Linked DNA regions of Phragmitibacter flavus. The protein of the gene in region 2 interacts with the protein of the main gene of each other region in a pairwise test. Links are inferred from orthologs where the notes say so. Each region holds a gene or a part of one and is shown on either strand. Other genes may lie near its edges. The genes, in order: recJ and FEM03_RS15785.

Evidence for each region.
Region 1: the proteins of FEM03_RS15785 (region 2) and recJ interact in binary tests that used the Escherichia coli proteins (3 or more experiments, as listed by UniProt). The link is inferred for Phragmitibacter flavus from one-to-one orthologs.

The regions. Positions count from the first base shown.
Region 1 is NZ_VAUV01000008.1:327,099-337,910, reverse strand. Bases 3,584-6,514 are described here. They hold recJ (single-stranded-DNA-specific exonuclease RecJ), read left to right. Parts: upstream 3,584-4,149; coding sequence 4,150-5,880; downstream 5,881-6,514. Other genes in these bases: FEM03_RS12820 (prolyl oligopeptidase family serine peptidase), read left to right, coding at 6,231-6,514; FEM03_RS12825 (hypothetical protein), read left to right, coding at 5,931-6,152; FEM03_RS12835 (DUF3592 domain-containing protein), read right to left, coding at 3,584-4,032. In the rest of the region: FEM03_RS12860 (YajG family lipoprotein), read right to left, coding at 1-637; FEM03_RS12855 (glycosyltransferase family 2 protein), read right to left, coding at 733-1,557; FEM03_RS12850 (hypothetical protein), read right to left, coding at 1,655-2,554; FEM03_RS12845 (hypothetical protein), read right to left, coding at 2,685-2,966; FEM03_RS12840 (GNAT family N-acetyltransferase), read right to left, coding at 2,976-3,503; more of FEM03_RS12835, read right to left, coding at 3,544-3,583; more of FEM03_RS12820, read left to right, coding at 6,515-8,342; FEM03_RS12815 (hypothetical protein), read left to right, coding at 8,362-8,724; FEM03_RS12810 (homoserine dehydrogenase), read left to right, coding at 8,877-10,196; FEM03_RS12805 (redoxin domain-containing protein), read left to right, coding at 10,333-10,812. UniProt on the Escherichia coli protein: Single-stranded-DNA-specific exonuclease.
Region 2 is NZ_VAUV01000011.1:124,482-135,522, reverse strand. What follows is about bases 7,882-11,041. They hold FEM03_RS15785 (DNA topoisomerase 3), read right to left. Parts: upstream 10,658-11,041; coding sequence 8,105-10,657; downstream 7,882-8,104. Other genes in these bases: FEM03_RS15780 (hypothetical protein), read right to left, coding at 10,732-11,041; FEM03_RS15790 (P-loop NTPase family protein), read left to right, coding at 7,882-8,102. Outside these bases: FEM03_RS15830 (hypothetical protein), read right to left, coding at 1-202; FEM03_RS15825 (methyltransferase domain-containing protein), read left to right, coding at 515-1,126; FEM03_RS15820 (cupin domain-containing protein), read left to right, coding at 1,198-1,650; FEM03_RS15815 (malate dehydrogenase), read right to left, coding at 1,719-2,708; FEM03_RS15810 (hypothetical protein), read right to left, coding at 2,775-4,367; pyrF (orotidine-5'-phosphate decarboxylase), read right to left, coding at 4,442-5,197; FEM03_RS15800 (dihydroorotase), read right to left, coding at 5,237-6,511; FEM03_RS15795 (PEP-CTERM sorting domain-containing protein), read left to right, coding at 6,622-7,545; more of FEM03_RS15790, read left to right, coding at 7,542-7,881.

The DNA.
Region 1 (10,812 bases), on a different replicon or contig from region 2:
CGTTCGGACCGTAGGGCTCATTCGCGCGAATGCGCCCGCCGTCAAAACTGCTCAGCCGGGAACGCAGGCTGGGATCATCCAAAGCCTTGTCCACCGTGTCCTGCAAGGCCCTGGATGCCATCTCCTGCAGTGCAGGAACAGGCGAACCCGATCCCGGCAAATAGGCAGAGCCAGCGCGCTCTCCGGTGTAGACCCGGCTGAAAATGATTTGTCCGCTGCCTTCACGAACCAGGTTGACGCGCACCTTGGCGTAGGCACCGGGGCGCACCAATTGGTCGGCGGCGAACTCAAGAATCTCACCTGTCAGAATGAACTGAGCCCCATTCTGCTCCGTCAACATCCTGCGTGAACTGAGCCCATGGGCAAAAGCATTGCGCACCACCTGTTCGACCGGAACGCGGGTGGTCAGCTCTTCCATGGTGGTGCCTATCGGAGTGCGCACTGCGCCGAGGTGATACGAGCCGACGCGACGATGATCGATGAAACGACCGACCGCCACCTTGCGTGGCCCCGTGATGGTCTGGCCGGTGGGCTGGTAATCCAAAGTGATGGTGGAGGTGGAGCCGCAGCTGCTCAACAACGCGGCGAAGGCGGCGGCAGCGGCAAGCCTCAGGACAGGAAAGGTGGCGGAAATCATGGAAAAGATGGGGTTACATCTGGAGCCACTGCTTTAGGTCGTGGCCAGATGCAAAGGCTTCTTTAACATGCACAACTTAAAATGTCTACCGACGATCATTGAGGTCGCGGATTGGACTTGCTGCGTTCGACTTGCGGGGTCGCGATGTGAACGGATTCATGATCACCACTAAACCGGCGCGCCAGCAGCCAGGGCATCCGGATAAATGCGCCGACCAGCAGCCTCGCAAACATCCAGGTCATCAACACATTGTCCCGGTAATAGTTGAAGTGCGAAATTCCCCCCTCAGCGATGGTCAGATAGCGACAGGGTGCGGGCACATTCAAGGGCGGGTGCCCGCGCCAGATCAGCCGGATTGCCACTTCAGGGTCGAAATCAAACCGCCGTGCCCACCGGGTTTTCTGCATCACCTCATACAACGAGCGGGCCGGATATACGCGGAAACCAAACAAACAATCGCCGAGATTCGACTGTGACTCAAACTGCGCCCACCAGTTGGCGATACGCCGCCCGCGCAAACGGATCAACGGGGCGGAATCATCAAACTGCGGCAGTCCCAGCACCAGGGCGTTGGGATTCTTTCGCGAAGCCTGCATGAAGGTGGTGATGTAACCTGAAGCATGCTGACCATCCGCATCCATCGTCAGCACATGGGTGAATCCTTCCTCCAACGCCTGTGTCACTCCGTGCAGCACCGCCGTGCCCTTTCCGGAATTTTTTTTGAGCCTCAGCAGCCGCAAATCGCCGCCATATTCTGGCAAGATTGCCTCAACTGCGGCATCGCTTCCGTCCGTGCTGCCATCGACCACCACCCAGACCGGAGCCCAAAACTTCAAGGCATCCCGCACCGTTTCCACCAGCTTGCCACCCGTATTGTAACTCGGGATTAGCAATAGATGGGTGCTGGAGCGCTCAGGCATCAACTTGACTTAGCAGGCGCAGGCCCGCGTGCAAACATTTACACTGCCCACCGGATTTTTACGTGAATCATTGCCAGGCATCTCTGGAAAATCCGGTTCAAGGCACCCGAAAAACCTTTTGCGTGGTGGGGTCCATCGCCAACGAACCGGTGGAAAGCCCCGTCACATCCAGCTCATTGAATGGAGGATAGGGACTTTTCACACGACCAGGTTTGTCCGTCTTGGTGCCGGTCGGCGGACCAGAAGCTGCGGGCGTTGGCGCGGGCGCTGGGGAAGGATTCGATGTGGATGGACTGGTCGATGCGGTGCTGCTGCCCATGAGTGACTCCTTGGGCGGCTCAGGCACTTTGGATTCGGTCGTTTCCACCTTGGGTTTCTCCGGCGCAGGTGTCGGCTCTGATTTGGGTTTCTCAGCCTCGGGTTTTTTCGGTGCGGGCGGAGGGGAATCTTCCACTGTCGTTCTGGATTCCGGCTTGGGAGTTTCAGGTTTTGGGGCCGGCACCTTTTTCTTCGGAGCAGGGAGGTCCTCTTCAATGGGCTCAGGCTCACTCCGGCGCGGTTGCACTGGGCGATTGTAATCACTCATGCCATCCCTTGAGGATTCAGACTCCCGGTAGTCGGGACGCTGCTGTCTTGGTCGCTGATACTGCGATGGCGGCGGCGGGGAATAACGAGGATAAACTGGGGGACGATCATAATCTCCACGCGCTGCCGGAGGGGGCTCATCCAAATTGTAACGACGCGGTTGCACCGGGCGTTGACGTTGATACTGCGACGGCGGCGGGCGGTAATATTGCGGTGGCTCCGGCTCATCGCGGCCAACCAGACCCTTGAAAAAATTGCTCACTCGACGGCCCACGCCGGGCTCCTCATACTGGGGCTGATTTTGATACTGCTGACCCACCACATCCGAGGTGCCCAATCCGAGAACCACGACGGCAGCAGCCAACCACGGAACGTTTTTCGAGAAGGGCTTGATTGAAGAAATCGATTTCATGAACTGCGGTCAACGTTGCTTAAATTTCAAGAAAAACAAGATTTTTGGTTTCTAGAGATTATGCCGATGTTTTTATAAATCGGCCAATGCAGGATCTTGGATGCGCTCCAGCGGGTAAACATTCAACGCATCAGGAACTCTTTTTCCACCAGTCTGCGTCCCGTTCCCAATCAGCGCGCGTCGTCGGATCTGCCGGTGACCCATTGGGGAGTTCTACCGGGTCCAACCCGGCGGATTCTTGTTCCACATGCCGTCGGCGGCGGCGCGCCAATGCAATTGCTCCGAAAACAAAACACAAGAGCAGGAAGATCAGCAATCCCAGCAGGACCCCGGTCGCCGCATGACTACCGAGATCACTTGAAGTCTCCTTCAGGCTAACCGTGATGGTTGGGGCGGTGGGCCCGGCATTCATGATTTTGGCTTAGCCCTGTGGAGGCGTTTCTTCGTCCTTAAATACATACCGCATCGGAATCATGTGCGAGAACACGAACCCATGCTTCTGGAAAAAGTGCTGACTCTCCGCGCTGATCCGGTCCGTCAGCAAAGTGATGCGCCGGAACTGCTTCTGCCGGGCAAAATCCTTCGCATACTTCAAAAGCATCGACCCATATCCCTGCCCGCGGTGCATCGGATGGACAATCACGTCCTCCATCAAAATCACCGTCCCCCCCTCGGCGGTGCTGATGGTGAACAACAAATTCACCATCCCGATGATGCTGTGATCCGTCCGCAATACAAAAATCCGCCCGCGGTTCGGCTGCTCCAGAATCAACTTCAACCCATGCTCCTGCTTGATCCGGTCCGGCGTGAAATCTTCCTCCTCACCCAACAACGCCATCACCAGATCAGTCAACTGCGTCAAATCCTCCAACGTGGCGGGTTCAATATGTGGCAAAGCATTGTCGGGGATTTCCGGCATGGCACCATCATAGCCCGTCATTTGCGGCATGAAAATACTTTCTCCACCCCGGCCCATTTCTTCCCAAACCCTAACTTTTTCTTCGCAACGCCGACCAAACCATCCCCGCCCCGCCTACCACAAACAAAAACGGAAACCAGATGCTATACAGCCCCGCCCTGGTCGCATGCTCGATAATCGCAAAATCCGGTTGTGCAGGGTTTACAAAACAAGTGACCACCTTCCCCGGCGGATAAGCCTTCACCACCTTCTCCGCCTTGCTCCGGTCCGCACTCGCGCCCTCCACCCGCTTGACCCGCGTCCCCGTGTGCTTCACTCCCTCAAACTCGTAGCTGTAGCGAACCGCCGACCGATGCGCGACCTCCGAGTGGGTCGTGGGCTTCTCCGAAACCACCTCCGACAGCAGCACCAGTCCCTGCACCGGGGTCCACTGCCGCGTCTCCTCCGCCCGCTGATAACTCAACCATAGCAGGCCCACAAAAAGCCCCCCCGCCAGCATGATCACGAGCCCCATCAAGGCTTTCAACAAACGCGCTCCAGAAGTCGATGGCACAGACATGTTCTTCATCCTTAACCCGCCAACGCCCGCCATGCAAAAATAAACGCGTGCAGCCGCCCTCCCCACCCGCTAGCCTTACCTTGAACTGACTCACTTTTGCTTCGTCCCGACCTCACCATGCCCACTTTGCCTCAACCCCCACCCGCCCTCTGGCTGCTCAAAGAACCCGACCCCGACCAAATTCTCGCCCTCAAGGGCAGCCCGTTTCCCCCCATCGTGCAACGCCTGCTCGCCCTTCGCAAGGTCGGCGCCACCGACAAGGCCGAAGCCTTCCTCAATCCCAAACTCTCCAGCCTCACCGATCCCTTCACCATCCCCGGCATGGACGCCGCCGTGACGCGCATCCTCGAAGCCGTCGCCAAAAAACAAACCGTCATCCTCTATGGCGACTACGACGTCGACGGCGTCACCTCCCTCACGCTGCTGACCCTCACCTTGCGCGCTTACGGACTCGACCCCTGCAACTTCCTCCCCACCCGCATGGACGAAGGTTACGGGCTCAGCCACGAAGGCCTCGCCCGATGCTTCGAACAACACGGCCCACCCGACCTGCTCATCGCCCTTGACTGCGGCACCGGATCCGTCACCGAAGTCGAATGGCTGTGCGAACAGGGCGTCGACTGCGTCATCGTCGACCACCACGAGCCCGGCGCCAAACACCCTCCCTGCATCTCCCTCGTCAATCCAAAGATCACCGGCGAAAACGACTACTTCTGCACCGTCGGCCTTGTTTTCAAACTCGCCCACGCCTTGCTCAAACGTCAGCGTCCCGAGCACTTCGATCTCCGCGACCATCTTGATCTCGTCGCCCTCGGCACCGTTGCCGACCTCGTCCCTCTCCACGAAGAAAACCGCATCCTCGTCCACCGTGGCCTTGAACGACTCAGCGCCACCCCCCGCCCCGGTTTGCGCGCCCTCAAATCCATCTCCGGCATGGACGGACATGTGCAAACCCAGCACATCAGCTTCCGACTCGGTCCCCGCCTCAATGCGGTGGGCCGACTCGAAACCGCCCAAACTGCCCTTGACCTGCTGCTCTGCGACGACACCACCACCGCCCGCCTGCACGCCCAGCACCTCGACACCAGCAATCGCGAACGCCAGGACATCGAAGCCTCCGCCCAGCGCGAAGCCGTCGCCATGATCGCCGAAAATCCCCAACTCCTCGACGGTCCCGCCCTCATCATCGGCTCCCGCAACTGGCATCCTGGCGTCGTTGGCATTGTCGCCTCCCGACTCATGCGCGACCACCATCGCCCGACCATCGTCATTGCCTTCGACGAAGACGGCATGGGCAAAGGCTCCGGTCGCAGTGTTCCCGGCATTTCACTCGTCGATGCCCTTCATGCCTGCCGACCCCTCATCGAAAAAGGGGGTGGTCACGCCATGGCCGCCGGTGTTTCCTTGCGCGAGGAAAACCTCGAAGCCTTCCGCGCCGGCATGTCCACCGCCATCCAATCCCAGATCAGCGGAGACGAACTTTTACCCAAAGTCCATCTCGACGCCGAAGTCCAGTTCTCCGACCTCACCCCCGAATTTCTCGCCAGCTACGCGCGCCTCGAACCCTACGGCATGGGCAACCCCGAGCCCATTTTCCTCGCCCGGCACGTCGATCCCGATCTTCCCGGCAACGTCATCAAGGAAAAACACTGGAAACTGATTCTCAGTCAGGGCGGCGAAATCCGCTCCGCCATGTGGTTCAACGCCGAATGGTCAAATCCTCCAGCTGCTCCTTGGGACGTTATCTTCAAACTTCAACGCCAGGTCTGGCGTGGTGTTGAAAGCTGGCAACTGATGATCAACGACGTGCGGAGCTCGGCCGACGCCCCAGCGCCTGATAGAAGGTAAATCCCAAGGCCGCCAATCCGCCCAGCATCGAAACCAGCCGTAACCCGCCCATGTCGCCTGCCTGCTCAAGAGGCATCGAAATGATCGCCGTGTTTACTGAAGACGCCATCACCGCCGCCTCCATCGCTGCAAATGAACGCTCCTCCTGCGCGACAACCGCTCCGGTCATCATCGCCATTAAAGTCATTATTTGCAAAACCCGCATTCCTATGATCAAACAAACACCGTGGCCAAATGACAAGAAAAAAACATTACGGCGACAAAATATCTAGCATAAACCCTTCTAATTCATCGCGTTACTCCATCTCCCTATTCAAAAGTCGCCAACGCACATCGTCCTCACTCGTCCCATGCGTCCACTTCTTCTCATGCTCCTTATTTCATCCTCCAGTGCGACCTCCGCCCAATCGCCCAACTATCCTCCCACTGAAAAACACGACACCGTCGACACCTATCACGGCACCTCCATTCCCGACCCCTATCGCTGGCTCGAAGACGACAACTCGGAAGCCACCAAAGCCTGGGTGCAGCAACAAAACCAGCTGACCCACTCCTTCCTCCAAGAAATCCCTGCGCGCCCCGTCATCCGCCAGCGGCTCGAAAAACTCTGGAACTACGAGCGGTTCGGCATGCCCATGAAACGCGGCAGCCGCTACTTCTTCACCCGCAACACCGGCCTGCAAAATCACAGCGTCCTCTACGTCACTGAAGATCTGCAAGCCGAACCCCGCCTCCTCCTCGATCCCAACCAGCTCTCTCCCGACAACAGCATCTCCCTCAGCAGTTGGACCCCCAACGAAGAGGCCACCCTGCTCGCCTACAGTATCTCCAAAGCCGGCAGCGACTGGCAGGAATTCCGTGTCAAAAACATCCTCACCGGAGCCGACCTCCCCGACAAACTCCAGTGGATCAAATTCAGTCGACCCTCCTGGGTAAAGGACGGCAGCGGCTTTTATTATTCGCGCTTTCCCGAACCGCCTCCCGGTGCCGCCCTCACCCAGCAAAACAAAAACAAACGCCTTCATTTTCATCAGTTGGGCGACTCCCAGGAAAAGGATCGCCTTGTCTACGAACGCCCCGATCAACCTGATTGGGGCCTAAGTCCCCACGTCACCGACGATGGACGCTACCTCATCATCCACATCAGTCTCGGCTCCGATCCAAAAAATCGCCTCTACTACCAAGACCTCACCATTCCGAACGCCCCCGTCGTGCCCCTCATCGACAGCTTCGAAGCCGACTACAGCTTCATCGACAACCTCGGTCCCGTTTTCTATTTCCATACCAACAAAGACGCCCCGCGCTACCGCGTCATCGCCATCGACATCACCAGGCCCGACCCGAAAAACTGGCGCGAAATCATTCCCCAGTCAGAAGACAAACTCGAAAGCGTCTCGCTCGTCGGCGGGCAGTTCATCTGCGACTACCTCCACCACGCCCACTCCCTCATCCAGGCCCGTGACCTCGAAGGCAAACTCAAACACGAAATTCCTCTTCCCGGCATAGGCTCTGTTTATGGCTTCGGCGGTCGCCGCGACGACACCGAGACCTTCTACGTTTACACCAGCTTCACCACCCCTGCCGTCACCTATCGCCACGACCTCACCACCAATACCAGCACCCTCTACCGCAAGTCCGGCATCCAATTCGACAGCGACCCTTACACCACCGAGCAAGTCTTCGTCCCCAGCAAAGACGGCACCCCAATCCCCCTATTCATCACCCGCCGCAAAGACATCAAACTCGACGGCACCCATCCCACCGTCCTCTACGGCTACGGCGGATTTAACATCAGCCTTACTCCCGGCTTCTCGGTCAGCCGCGCCCTGTGGCTAGAAATGGGCGGCATCCACGTTACGGCCAACCTCCGTGGCGGCGGCGAATACGGGGCCGACTGGCATCGAGCCGGCACGAAACTCCAAAAACAAAACGTCTTCGACGACTTCATCGCTGCGGCCGAATGGCTCGTCGAAAAGGGCTACACCCAGTCCGCCAAACTCGCCATCCAGGGCGGCAGCAACGGGGGACTCCTGGTCGGAGCCTGCATGACTCAGCGTCCCGAACTCTTCGGTGCCGCCCTCCCGTCGGTGGGTGTCATGGACATGCTGCGTTATCATCAATTTACCATCGGCTGGGCCTGGGCCGACGACTACGGCACCAGCGACAACCCCGATGAGTTCAAAGCCCTGCTCGCCTATTCCCCCCTTCACAACCTCAAGCCGGGCATCAAATATCCCACCACCCTCATCACCACCGCTGACCACGACGACCGCGTTGTCCCCGCCCACAGCTTCAAATTCGCCGCCACCTTGCAGGAACATCAAGCCAAAGACGGCCCTCCCGTCCTCATCCGCATCGAAACCAGCGCCGGTCACGGCAGCGGCACCGCCCTCAATAAAATCATCGAAGAAACCACCGACGAACTAGCGTTTCTCACGTGGGCCCTCAAACTGAAGCCTTAAACCAGCGTTCCCTATCTCTATGAGCCCCGATGACATCCTGAGACGCATCAGAAACCAACGAAGAGAACACACTCCACATCCATTCAAGTCGGGTGGTGCAGGACTGGACGATTTTGTCATTCTCCATACCTTGTTCAATAACGTATCAGATGCAGATCTAAATCTATACCTGGATGAAATTGACTTGGTGGGACTCGGTCATTCTGATTGTATTTCTTGTTCAGCCAAGATCGCCGTGTTCTGCGAAATATTCACTCGTGAACGTTTAGAAGATCGAAATGCTCTGTATGAAAAGATCTATGATGACATTGTGAAATGCTCTCAGTCCACTGATCGCAACTTTAAAGAGGAAGTTTATCAGTTGTTTGTCACCCATCAATGAAGAGACAAATGCGAATGGCATCTTGAGGACTCGTGTTCTAGCTGCTCAAGCCTCCTGATCCCTGGAAATAGCCTCAGCACAGTCACCACTCCCCAAACCACAAGGTTGCCAGCCCCCTCGCCCCGTGCATGTTGTGACCCCTTCCATCCATCATGCCGACTCCCGCCACTCAAACCCATCGCATCGTCCGAATCGGTCTCGCCGGACTCGGCAACGTCGGCGCTGGCGTTTACAAAAATCTTGCCAAAAATGCCGGTCTCTTGCGCGAACGCACCGGCTGCCTGCTCCACGTCAGCAAAGTGGCCGTGCGCGACCTCTCCCGCTCCCGCGATTGCGAAGTCCCCGAACCCATCCTCACCACCGACTGGCGCGACCTCGTCAACGATCCCAAAATCGACGTCATCGTGGAACTCATCGGCGGCACCGAAACCGCCTTCGAACTTGTCAGCGCCGCCCTCCACGCCAAAAAACCCGTCGTCACCGGCAACAAAGCCCTCCTCGCCGAACGCGGCCAGGAACTCTTCGCCCTTGCCGAAGTCAACCGCACGCCCATCTATTTCGAAGCCGCCGTCGCCGGAGGCATCCCCATCATTCAGACCGTTCAGGAAGGATTCGTCGGCAACCACATCCGCAGCATCCACGGCATCATCAACGGCACCTGCAACTACATCCTCACCCGCATGCGCGACGCGGGCATCAGTTACCAGGAAGCCCTCGACGAAGCCCAAAAACTCGGCTACGCCGAAGCCGATCCCACCCTCGACGTCAGTGGCTGGGACGCCGCCCACAAAGCCATCATCCTCGCCTCCCTCAGCTACGGCTATTGGGTAAAACCCGAGGACGTTCTCGTCGAAGGCATCCAAAATATCCACCTCGCCGACATGGCCTTTGCCGACAAACTCGGCTACGGCATCAAACTTCTCAGCGTCATCCGCGCCGATGCCGAAGGCCGCGTCGAAGTGCGCACCCAGCCCTCGCTTCTCCCCAAATCCCACATCCTCGCCAGCGTCGGTGGTGCCTACAACGCCGTGCTCGTCAACGGCGACATCGTTGGCGAAACCCTCTTTTACGGCAAAGGTGCCGGTCAGGACCCCACTTCCTCCAGCGTCATCAGCGACCTTGCTGAAGCCGCCGCCACCCTCGTTTTCGGTGCCCGCCACAGCGGCTTCGTCCCTCACGGACTCTACGGCAAAGGCAAGCCCATCGACGAAACGGTCAGCCACTATTACGTCCGCCTCAGCGTCGACGACAAACCGGGCGTTCTCGGCAAAGTCGCCACCCTCTTCGGCGACCGCGGCATCGGCATCTCCAGCGTGGTCCAGCCCGAAGACCTCAGCGCCGACCACACCCATCTCGTCCTCATGCTCGACGACGCCCCCTTGAAAGTCATGCGCGAAGCCATCGCCGCCATCAGCGCCTTCGACAGCGTCCGCGAAGCTCCCGTCTGGCTCCGCGTCGAGACCATGGAATAGATTCTACGAAAGTAGAAGGCCCGTCCCGGGCCTTTCAAATAACCACAAGGCTCGGGACGAGCCTTCTACTTTCCACACCCCCGCGCAACCAACCCCCTTCACCCGGGTTTCAATTCCCACGCCCACGTTCAAACCCATGACCAAAAAAGTCATCCTCCCATTTCTCGCCATCATCGCCATCCTCACCAGTTGGTCGCAGCTCCACCTCTCCGCCCAGACCCCCGAGGAACGCTTCAACGCCTACGACACCAACCAGGACGGCATCCTTTCCGGCGACGAAATGAACGCTGCCGAAATCCTCCGCCGACTCGACCTCAACAACGACGGCACCCTCACCAAATCCGAAGCCGTCCGCGCCCTTCAACAATTCCGCAAAAATCGCCCCGCCAATCCTACTCCTGCACTCAATCCCACCTTCACCCAGGATACCACCCTCAAGGAACAACCCCAACTCCTCAAACCCGCCGACCACCAAATCGGCCACCTCATCACCCATCCCGCGCTGCAATCCCTCACCCAAAAAAAGAACTCCGTCCTGCTCATCCTCTTCAGTGCCACCTGTCCCATCAGCAATAAACTCGGACCCGAAATCGCCCGCATCGAAGCCGATTACTCA
Region 2 (11,041 bases):
GATAAGCGCGAGGTTGGTGGATTTCCGGTTCGACCGCCATGGCGACGGGGATGGCTTTGGGAACGGTGGTTTCGACGGTGGTGAGACTGGTTTCGTTTGCCGCGAGTCGGTATCGGGCTTTGAGCAGCATGCCGACCATGAGCATGAAGAACAGCACCACGATGGTGATGATGCCGTTGCTGATGGCTGCGCGTGGTTGCATGGGAATAGGGGAGGTTAAGGGGTCATGGGTTTGGGGTCAAGGCCTCAGGATCGTCCTCCTACTCGTCCTCCTACTCGTCCTCGATTTGGAGGTTTGGCGGGGATATTCGCGCTGTGGTCGAGGACGAGTTCGAGTAGGAGGACGAGGACGATGGCGGATAGGGTGCGTTTGAGTGATGGATGGCGATGGGTGTGGTGGAAGTTTTGTGTGAGGAGTAGGAGGAAGAGTAAGAGTAAGAGTAGGAGTAAGAGTAGGAGGAAGAGCGAAGCGGTTTCGGCTTGACCCTGAACCCTTGAACCTTGACCCTCTCATATGGACTGGAATGCTGCTTACGAGAATCGCGAAACGCCTTGGGAAAAGGGGCGGGCGACGCCGGTGTTGGATGAAATTTCCTCAAGGCACCCGGCAGTTTTCAGCGGTCGGGCTTGGGTGCCGGGTTGTGGGGTGGGCCATGATGCGAGGCGATTGGCGGATTTTGGGCTGATGGTGACGGCGGTGGATGTGGCACCGTTGGCCATCGAAGCGGCGAAAAATTGGGATGAGACCAGTCCGGTGGATTTTCAGGTGGCGGATGTGTTTTCGCTGAAGGAGGAGTTCGTGGAGGCGTTTGACATGGTCTGGGAACACACGTGCTTTTGTGCGCTGGACCCGGCTCTGCGTGTTGCTTATTTGAAGTCGCTTCACGCGGTTTTGATGCCGGGTGGAAAACTGGCAGGGGTGTTTTTTATCAATCCTGAAATGGATGATGGGGAAACAGGTCCACCGTTTGGTGTGGAGGTGGAGACGCTACGCAAGATGTTGGAGGACGCGGGATTTGAGGTGGTCGACCATTGGGTGCCGGTGACGGGTTATGAAGGACGGGTGGGGCGGGAACTGGCGATGATATTGGAAAAAACGGGAACGACTGCGAGCCAGTTGGCTTGATAATTTAGGGCGACTGATGCTTGCAATGACGACCCCATGAGATAAGGCGGGTGGCGACACAAAAGACGATCATGGACGCTGCCATTAATCTAAACCTGACCTCTGCCCCAAACGTAGTGCGTGCTTTTGGTGAGGAACTTCACTTCTATCTCACCGGAGAGGAAACGGATGGTCGGTTTACGCAGTGGCTGGAGATCACCCCGCCGGGTGTTGGTCCACCCCTGCACTATCACACCAACGAAGAGGAGTGGTTTTATGTGCAGATGGGCACGGTGAGTTTCTACCGGGAAGGCAAGTGGACGGAAGTGGGAGCGGGGAGCAGGGTTTATATTCCTCGTGGCGTGGTGCACGCATTTAAAAATACGGGTGATGAACCGCTGCACATGTTGATTACCACGGCACCCTCTGGGTTTGAAAATTTTATGGGACGCTGTGCGGTGGAATTTGCGGCTCCTTCAGGTCCTGACATGGGCCGCATCATCGAGATCGCGGGTGAGCATGGCATCCACTTTGTGCAGGACTAAAAAAACGAACGACCGGGATTGATCGTTCGTCTGCAGGCGGACCTGGGCTGATGCGGATGGTCTCTTTTTTAGATCAAGCCAAGCTCTTTGACGGCATCGCGTTCTTCTTTGAGTTCGTTGATGGTCGCGTCGATTCTCGACTGGCTGAATTCATTCACGGGGAGGTCCTGAACGATCTCCCAGGATGTGCCGTCGGTGGTGCGGATGGGGAAGCTGGTGATGAGATCTTTTTCCACGCCATAGCTGCCGTCGGACCACACGGCGACGCTGGTCCAGTCACCTGCGGGAGTGGGAGTGGTCAGTGATTTGACGGTGTCGACCACGGCGTTGGCGGCGCTGGCGGCAGAGGAGGAACCGCGGGCTTTGATGATGGCGGCACCACGTTGTTGCACGGTGCTGATGAATTCGCCTTCGAGCCAGGCCTGGTCGCTGATGACATCCGTGACGGATTTGCCGTTGATTTTGGCGTTGGTGAAGTCGGGGTATTGGGTGGCGGAATGGTTGCCCCAGATGGTGAGATTGGTGACGGCGGTGTTGTGGACCCCGGCTTTGGCGGCGAGTTGCGATTTGGCGCGGTTTTCGTCGAGTCGGGTCATGGCGAACCAGCGTTCGGAAGGGATGCCGGGGGCGTTGGATTTGGCGATGAGGCAATTGGTGTTGCAGGGGTTGCCGACGACGACGACGCGCACGTCACTGGCGGCATTTTTCTCGATGGCCTGACCTTGACCGGTGAAGATTTTGCCGTTGATGCTGAGCAGGTCCTTACGTTCCATCCCGGCTTTGCGCGGGACGCTGCCGACGAGCAGGGCCCAGTTGACGCCGCTGAACCCTTCGTTGAGATCGGCGGTGGGGGTGATGCTGTGGAGGAGGGGGAAGGCGCAGTCGTCGAGTTCCATGACGACGCCATTCAAAGTGGGAAGGGCGGGCTCGATTTCAATGAGGCGCAGGGCGACGGGCTGGTCGGGTCCGAACATCGAGCCGGATGCGATGCGGAAAAGGAGGGAGTAGCCGATTTGACCTGCGGCTCCGGTGACGGCGACGGTGATGGGTGATTTCATAGAGGATGGATGAGAGTGATGTGCAATTTGAAAATTTTTTGATGGAATGGACGATTGAGGAAAAGGTCAGGCCCTGGCTCTTTTGCGTTTGAGAACACAGGCGGCAAGCGCGATCAAACCAAGCAGGTTGCGGGAGGGTTCCGGGACGGCGTAGAGAAGGATATCATTGCCTCCTGAAGTGGCACCGGTGCCGAAATTGGCGTTGAGATAGGCGGCGAAGGTGATTCCGTTCAATACGAAATGACCGTTGGCATCCACATAGCTGCCGACAGGAGCCGTGGCGACAAAGTTGGAGAACATACCGGTTCGCGTGGAAGCATCGTCGTGGTCAAGCAGCCAATATTGCGTGTCGTTGATGGGGGCAAACGTGCTGCCGGCCACGAGGGTGGCACCAGTCAGATTGAGCGAGCCATCAAGCGAGAGGGTGCTGTGGCTGGTGCCAGAGAGATTGAGCTCCCAAAATGAACCCGTTTCAAAAGCAAGCTGGGCGGTGAGGGTCAGGGTGCCGGTTTTGTTGGTGAGGGCGTTGCCAGGGGCAAGGAAACCCCCGGTTTTGATCAGGGTTTGACCGGCTCCAGAGCCTTGGGTGGTGATACTGCCGATGCCGGCGAGCACGGCGGCGGTGTTGACGGTGATGGAGGAGGTGCCGCTGATGGAGCCGTTGACGTTGAGGGTGCTGTGAACGGGGCCTGCAACGGTGGCCTCATTGACGGCAGTGCGGGAAACGTCAGTAGCTCCGCTGTAGACATTGGTGCCGGAAAGGGTCCACATGTTGGCGTCCATCTTGTTTAAGCCCCCCGTGGAGGTGTAGTTGCCAACGATGTTGCCTTGACCACGACCACGCAGAAACAAGGTGTGAGTCTGACCGTCGATATTGCCGTTGAGGGTGACGTTGGTGGTGGTGCTGCTGGAATTGGGAAGCTCAGCGTAGATGGGGGAATTGGTCAGCAGGCGAATGTTGTTGTTGTGACTGGTGGTCCCGCGAAAGATGACGCCGCCGGGTTGGTGTCCTGCCGTTCCGTTCCAGACTCCGGTGGCACCGCCGTTGATTTGGAGTAAACCCGTGCCCATCGCTCCGCTGGCAGAGACCACGAAATGGTTCCAACTCGTGGCTCCGCTGAATCCATTATAAACGATGCCGCCGCTGAAGGTGTTTCCAGAGTTGGTGAGGGTGACGCCGCCTGCATGGGCGAGTTTGGTGATGCCACCTTCGCCAGTGATGATCCCGTTGAGATTGACTCCGAACGTGGTGACGTGAAAACTCAGGTTGGTGCCGGTGCCCAGGTGGATGGCGTTGCCAATCGCCCCGGTGGCGTTGCGGGTGCTGAAGACGAGGGCATCCGCACCGGAGAATTGCAACTGATTGCCCGAGGTGGTGATGGCCGATTCGGGGGAGCCTGCGGTGAGAAATTCAAGTCGGTTGAGGACGAAGGGGGTGCTGATGTTTTGGACCCTGTTTCCTGCGGTTCCACCGAATCGGATGAGGGTGTCTGCGGCGCTTGTGGGAAGAAGATCGTCCACCCAGTTGAGATTGTTTGACCAGTTGGTGTCGGCACCTCCGCCACCATCCCAAACGAAGGTGGCAGCAGTGACTGATGACGAGGGAAACAAGGTGCAGAGGAAGGCCGCTGCCATGAAGGTTTTGGAGGATGGTTTCATGGTGGAGGGCAAGTTTTTACCAAGCGTAGTGTCGGGTCAAGCTTTTGCAGCCCTGCGGGTGACTTTAGAACGTGTCAGGCCGATGCCTTTTGGATAAGTTGAGACCAATGTTGGGCTTTGTCGGTAAAGCTTTTCTCGGGTTCGGCGTAGAGGATGCCGCGGGAAACGTTGATCAGAGGCGGGGCATGGCGGGGGGTTGCCTGAAGGGCATTGAGGTCGCCGCCTTGGGCTCCGAGACCGGGGATGAGCAGGGGGACGTCTGGGATGAGGGATAAAGTGTCGGCGGCCGCGTTGGTGAGGCCGAGGACGAGTCCGCCTTGCGACTGACCTTGGAGCATGTCGCAGACGAGTTCAAAGATGTGGCGGTTTCCGATGGTGGTTTTTTGGAGCTCGATATCGGCGGCACCGGGGTTGGAGGTGACGCAGAGCAGGTAGAAACCTTTGTCGGTGTATTCGAGGAAGGGCTCAAGGGTGTCGCGGCCCATGAAGGGGTTCAATGTCACGGCGTCGGCGCGGATGATGTCGTAGCAGGCTTTGGCGTAGTAACGCTGGGTTTCGCCGATGTCCCCGCGTTTGACGTCGAGGACGATGGGGATCTCGGTCGGGATGAGGTCGCGCAGTTCTTCGAGAAGTTGCATGCCCTGCCAGCCGAGAGCTTCGAAGTAGGCGGCGTTGGGTTTGTAGGCGGCAGTGTAGGGAGCGGTTTCTTCGATGACTTTCAGGATGAGGTCGCGGGCCTCGCTGACGGTGTTGGCCCGGACGTCGAGACCGACGCAGAGGTGGGAGTTGGTGGCAGCGATGCGGGTGTTGAGTTTGTCGAGGTAGGTCATCTAAAGGGAATGATGATTTATGATTTATGATTTATGAATTTAGCGACTGAGGAGGAGTTCGCCTTCGGAGAGGACGGTGGTGATGCGGCCGTTGAGGGTTTGATTGAGGAAGGGGGTGTTCTGACTGCGGGACTTCATGAAGTCGGTGGAGAAGGTGGTGGTGGCGTTGGGATCGAAGATGATGAAGTTGGCGAGGGCCTTTTCGACAATGGGAACGGGGGCGAGACCGATGAGGCGGCGGGGTTCGGCGGAGTAGCGTTTGACGATGAGGTCCCAGCTCAGGGTGCCTTGGGAGATGAAGTGGTGGTAGAGGGAGGGGAGGGCGGTTTCGAGTCCGGTGATGCCGAAGGGGGCGGTGGCGAAGTCGTTGTTTTTCTCGAAAGGCGTGTGGGGGGCGTGGTCGGTGGCGATGACGTCGAAGATACCGTCGATGAGGCCTTGCAGAAGCAGGGCGTTGTCCTCCGGGGTGCGGAGGGGGGGATTCATTTTGTAATGGGTGTCGTAGTCGCCGATGTGGTGATGATTGAAAATGAGGTGATGGGGGGCGACTTCGCAGGTCACTTTGACACCGTCGTTTTTGGCGCGGCGGATGATTTCCATTCCCCGGGCGGTGGTGACGTGCTGGATGTGGAGGTGGGCTCCGGTGTATTGGGCAATTTGGATGTCGCGGGCGATGCTGATTTCCTCGCTGATGGCGGGGATGCCTTCGAGGCCGAGCGAGTAGCTGACTTCGCCTTCATGCATGGAGCCTTTGCCGGAGAGTTCCATGGTTTCGCAATGGCTGGCGATGATGAGGCCGAAGTCGCGGGCATATTCCATGGCGCGACGCAGCACGACGGGGTTGGCGACCGGGTAGCCGTCGTCAGTGATCATGACGATGCCGGCATTTTTCATGGCGCCGATGGCGGCGAGTTCCTTGCCTTCACGGCCTTTGGTGATGGCGCCGCTGGTGTGCAGTTTGAGTCGGGTGGCGCGGGCGGATTCGAGGACGGTTTTGACGACGCCCGCATTGTCGATGGCGGGGGAGGTGTTGGGCATCATGCAGAAGCCGGTGATGCCTCCGTTGATGGCGGCTTCGCTGCAGGTGAGGATGTTTTCTTTTTGTTCCTGACCGGGTTCGCGGGCGTGAACGTGGATGTCGTAGAGGGCGGGGAGGAGGATTTTACCGGTGCAGTCGGTGGAACTGATTCCTTCAGGAGTGGAGAGGTTGGGGGCGAGGCGGGTGATTTTTCCGTTTTCGACGAGGAGGTCGGCAATGAGGAGTTCGCGGTTATCTTCGGAGGCGATTTGCGCGTTGCGATAGAGGTGGGTCATGCTGGTCTCACTTTCGGGAATAGGTGGCGGGTGTGCAAGGGTGAGTTTGCAGCGAGTGGAGGTTGAAAGAATGGTGGATTTCCTTACGTGGGACTTTTATGATCAGGGGGATGCATCCAAAATTTTTGACATGTCTGGCGACAGTGCTGGTCTTGGGCCAGGCTGAAGCAGCGCTTTTGGTTTATGAAGGGTTCGATGGATATGGAGCGGCAGGAGCGGTGATTGGAACACCGGTTCCAAATGCGAACACGCTGGGATTGGACAAGACGATTGCCTATCGGGCGACAAACTGGAGAAATGCGGCGGGGCTGACTTTCGGGGCTTTGCAAACGAGTGGTGGGGCGGTGGCATATGATGCGGCCAATGCGACTTATCTTTCTACGAAGTTGGATCTGAATGGAAACCCGGGGACGACCTCGTCTTTCACCGGGACTCTGTATGGCAGTTATCTTGTAAACATTACTTCCGTGGGATCGGACTTGGGCGGCAATGGAGTGCAGACGAGGGTCTCCGAGGCTTTCAACAGCAGTTTAAATTCGCATTTCTTTTCGGATGCTGACACGCGCAATGCGACGTCGCTGAACCCTGCGGTGGGATATGGGGGGACGGTCACCACGACGAATTCGCCGCTGGTCGCCAGCACCACTTACCTGATGATCAGCCGTTTCACGAATGTGGGGACGACCTTGGGTGGTGGAGTGACGGGCGTGGGGTCACTGTTTGTGCTGACCGAGGCTCAGTTTGCCAACATGTTGTTGCAGCCAAATTGGGAACTCTATTTGGATAATCCATCGACCACGGTTGGCACGGGAGCAGGGCAAATTTATGGTCGGGCAAATACCGCAGCGACCACAACGGCGTTCAACGGATTCAATGACGATCTGTATCTGCATTTCCTCGCGGTGGCGAACGGGGTGTTTGATGAGTTCCGGTATGGCGATTCACTTGTCAGTGTATTGCCGATCCCGGAGCCGGGTCGTGGATTGTTGATGATGATCGGATTGAGTGGAGTGTTCTTGCGCCGCCGTCGATGAGAGAAGTGGATGATGTCTTGCGGGTGGTGGTGGTGGGATGCAGTTGTGCGGGCAAGAGCACGTTTGGGGATCGTTTGGCAGATATTTTGAAGTGTCCGAGGATGGAACTGGATGCGTTGTATTGGGGGCCTGATTGGACGCCAAGGCTTCCGGAAATTTTTCAAGATACGATGCGGAAAGGCGCAAGCGGGGAGCGTTGGGTGGCGGATGGGAATTACAAGCTGGTTCGCGAGGTTTTATGGCAACGAGCGACGATGATTGTGTGGCTGAATTACCGCTTCCCCCGAGTGTTCAGTCAGGGATTGCGGCGCACGGTGGCCAGAGTCTTTTTGAGGAAGGAACTCTGGAATGGAAACCGCGAGTCATTCAGAGGATCGTTCATGTCCAAGGATTCCATTTTGGTGTGGATGGTCACCACGTTCAGCAAGCGCCGACGGGAACTGGCCGTGCTGAGATCATCCGGGCAGTTTGATAACGTGAAGTGGCTGGAGTTCACCCATCCCAGGCAGGCCGAGAAATGGTTGAAATCACTGAAGCAAAATGAAGTCGTCGATTGAATCTAACCTGCGGCTTTTTTGGCGACTTTCTTTTTGGCTTCGCGGGGGGGGAATTCCCAACCGAGGATGCGTTTGTCTTTGGGCTTGAAGTTCAAAAAGGCGCTGAAGGGACGGTTCTTTTTGGAGATCATGCCTTCAATGAGGCCGGTTTTGCCCTCGAGGAAAAATTTGCGGGCGTTCTCTTCGGTGATGGGTTTTTTGCAGAGTTCGCGGGGAAGGCGGGCGGCGCACTTGGGTTTGTTTTCAACGTTGGTGCGGCAGGCGTAGGCGTCGGGCAATATGTAAATGTTGTCTTTGCAGATGGGGCACTGGCAGAGGACGGGGACTTCATCCCAGTTGATTTCGTCCACATCGCCGCTGCCTTTTTCAAAGACGAAGGTGACTTTGCCGCTGCCGGGTTTGATCTCAAGTCCGGCACGGAATTCTTTGCCGATGCGGCTGCGGAAACCGTCTTGGGGAGGAAGAAGGCGTTTCTCGATGAGGGTGCGGACTTCTTCGTCGGTGAGGGTTTTGCCAGCGACGCTTTTGTAGACGCGGAGTTTGGGTTTTTGATCGGTCTGGGCTTCGTAGAAGTCGAGGGTTTGTTTGAAGCGGGTGGCACCGGATTCGGGATCGGAGGCGATGAAGTCGGGGAATTGTTTTTCCTTGGCCGCTTTGGCGAAGGCTTTGGATTTGTCGACGATGTCGGCGGCGAGCTGCCGGATGTCGCGCATGAAGCTGGGTCGGTCGAGCTGACGGGACTCCATCTGGCGGAGTTTGTATTCCCACTGGCCGGTGAGTTCGGGGGAGCTGAGGGTTTCGGCGCCGAGTTCGGTGAGTTGGGCGACGAGATCGAGGCCTTTGGTGGTGACAATGAAGTCACGACCTTCGCGCTCGATGTATTTGTCCATGATGAGGCCTTCGATGATGGCGGCGCGTGTGGCCGGGGTGCCGAGTCCGCGTTCGCTCATGGCTTCGGCGAGTTCTTCGTCTTCGACGAGTTTGCCGGCACCTTCCATGGTGGAGAGGAGGGTGGCTTCGTTGAAGCGGGCGGGAGGTTTGGTGGATTCTTCGCGGAGGTCGAGGTCGAGGGTTTTGGCAGGTTCGCCGGGGGTGACGGGGACGAGGACTTTGCCGCCTTCTTCGCCGGTTTGTTCGTTGGCGGCTTGTTTGCCGTAGATGGCGAGCCAGCCGGCGTGGCGGAGGATTTTGCCGTCGGATTTGAAGGTGTCGTTGTCGATCTTGGTGAAGCGCGTGGTGACGTCGAATTCAGCGGCGGGGGAGAAGACGGCGAGGAAACGCTGGGTGACGAGGGGGAAGAGCTTTCTTTCTGGATCGCCCATGCCGGCGGGCGGGGCCTGGCCGGTGGGGATGATGGCAAAGTGATCACTGACTTTGCTGCTGTCGAAGATGCGTCGGTTGGGTTTGACCCAGTTTTCCTTGAGGATTTTTTCGCAGTGGGGGATGAGCTCGGTGGGGAAGTTGCCGGCTTTGGCTGGGGTGAGTTTGGCGAAGTCGCGGATGACATCGGTGGCGGTGCCGATGTAGTCGTTGGGGAGGTAGCGAGAGTCGGTCCTTGGGTAGGTGAGGACTTTGAATTTTTCGTAGAGCGCCTGGGCGATTTGCAGGGTGCGGCGGGCGCTGAAGCCGAAGCGGTTGCTGGCTTCGCGCTGGAGGGAGGTGAGATCGTAGAGTAGGGGGGCGATCTGTTTGGTGGGTTTGGTCTGCTCTTCGACGATGGCGTCTTTGCCGGTGCAGCGAGCGACGATGGCTTCGGCCTGGGCGATGTCCCAGAGGCGTTCGGCTTTTTTGTGTTCGTCGGTTTCGTCTTTTTTGAAGGTGGTGTCGAGCCAGCGACCAGGGTATTGGCCGGCTTTGACTTCGAAATCGGCGTGGACTTCGTAATAAGTGCGGGGAATGAAGTCGGCGATTTCGCGTTCGCGTTTGGCGAGGATGGTGAGGGTCGGAGTCTGGACGCGGCCGACGGGGGTGAGGCGGAATCCGCCGTGGCGGGAGTTGAGGGCGGTGAGGGCGCGGGTGCTGTTGATCCCGATGATCCAGTCGGATTCGCTGCGGCATTTGGCGGCATCGGCGAGGGGCTGGAGTTCGTCGTCGGAGCGCAGTTTTTTAAACGCTTCGAGGATGGAGTTGTTGGTCATCGACTGCATCCACATGCGGCGGATGGGTTTTTTGGCGCCGGTGGCTTCGATGATGTTGCGGAAGATGAGTTCTCCTTCGCGGCCGGCATCACAGGCGTTGATGATTTCGGTGACGTCCTTGCGTTTGATGAGGCGGGCGACGATGCGGTAGCGGTCGGCGCTGGTGGCGATGGGTTTGAGGTCGAATTTTTCGGGGAGGATGGGGAGGGTGGTGAATCCCCAGCCGATTTTTTTGCCGTCTTTCATGGGCATTTCCTGTTCGAGGAGGTGGCCGACGGCGGAGGTGATGACGTGGGTGTCGTTTTCGTAGAAGTCCTTGTCTTTGGAGAAGGCGGTCATGCCGGGGGCTTTGGCCAGGGCGCGGGCGAGATCGGCGGCAACACTGGGCTTTTCGGCGATGATGAGGGACTTCGACATGTTTCTCACAAAGGCACGTTGCCTAGGGAAATGTCAAATGGGGAGTTTGATTGTCGTGGGCGAATGGGGGCCGATCACCAGTTTTCGAGGTGTTTCTTTTTGAAGGTGGCGGAGGGGATGCGGAGTTTTTGGGTGGTGCCGTCGGCGGTGAATTTGACGTCGAAGGCCACCTGGAAGGATTCTTTTTCCTGGAGGATGAAGATGGCGTTGGTGGGGTGGGTGAAGACGAAGATGTCCTGGGGTTTGAGTTCAGCGGGGCCGTTGTGGATATTGGTGATGGGAGGGAGGGTGCGGGGTGGGGAGATGCGGCCGGAGTAGGCAAGTTTGAGAGGGAATTCGGTTTTGTTGCGGATGAGGATGACGCTGGAGATGATGAAGGTGGCT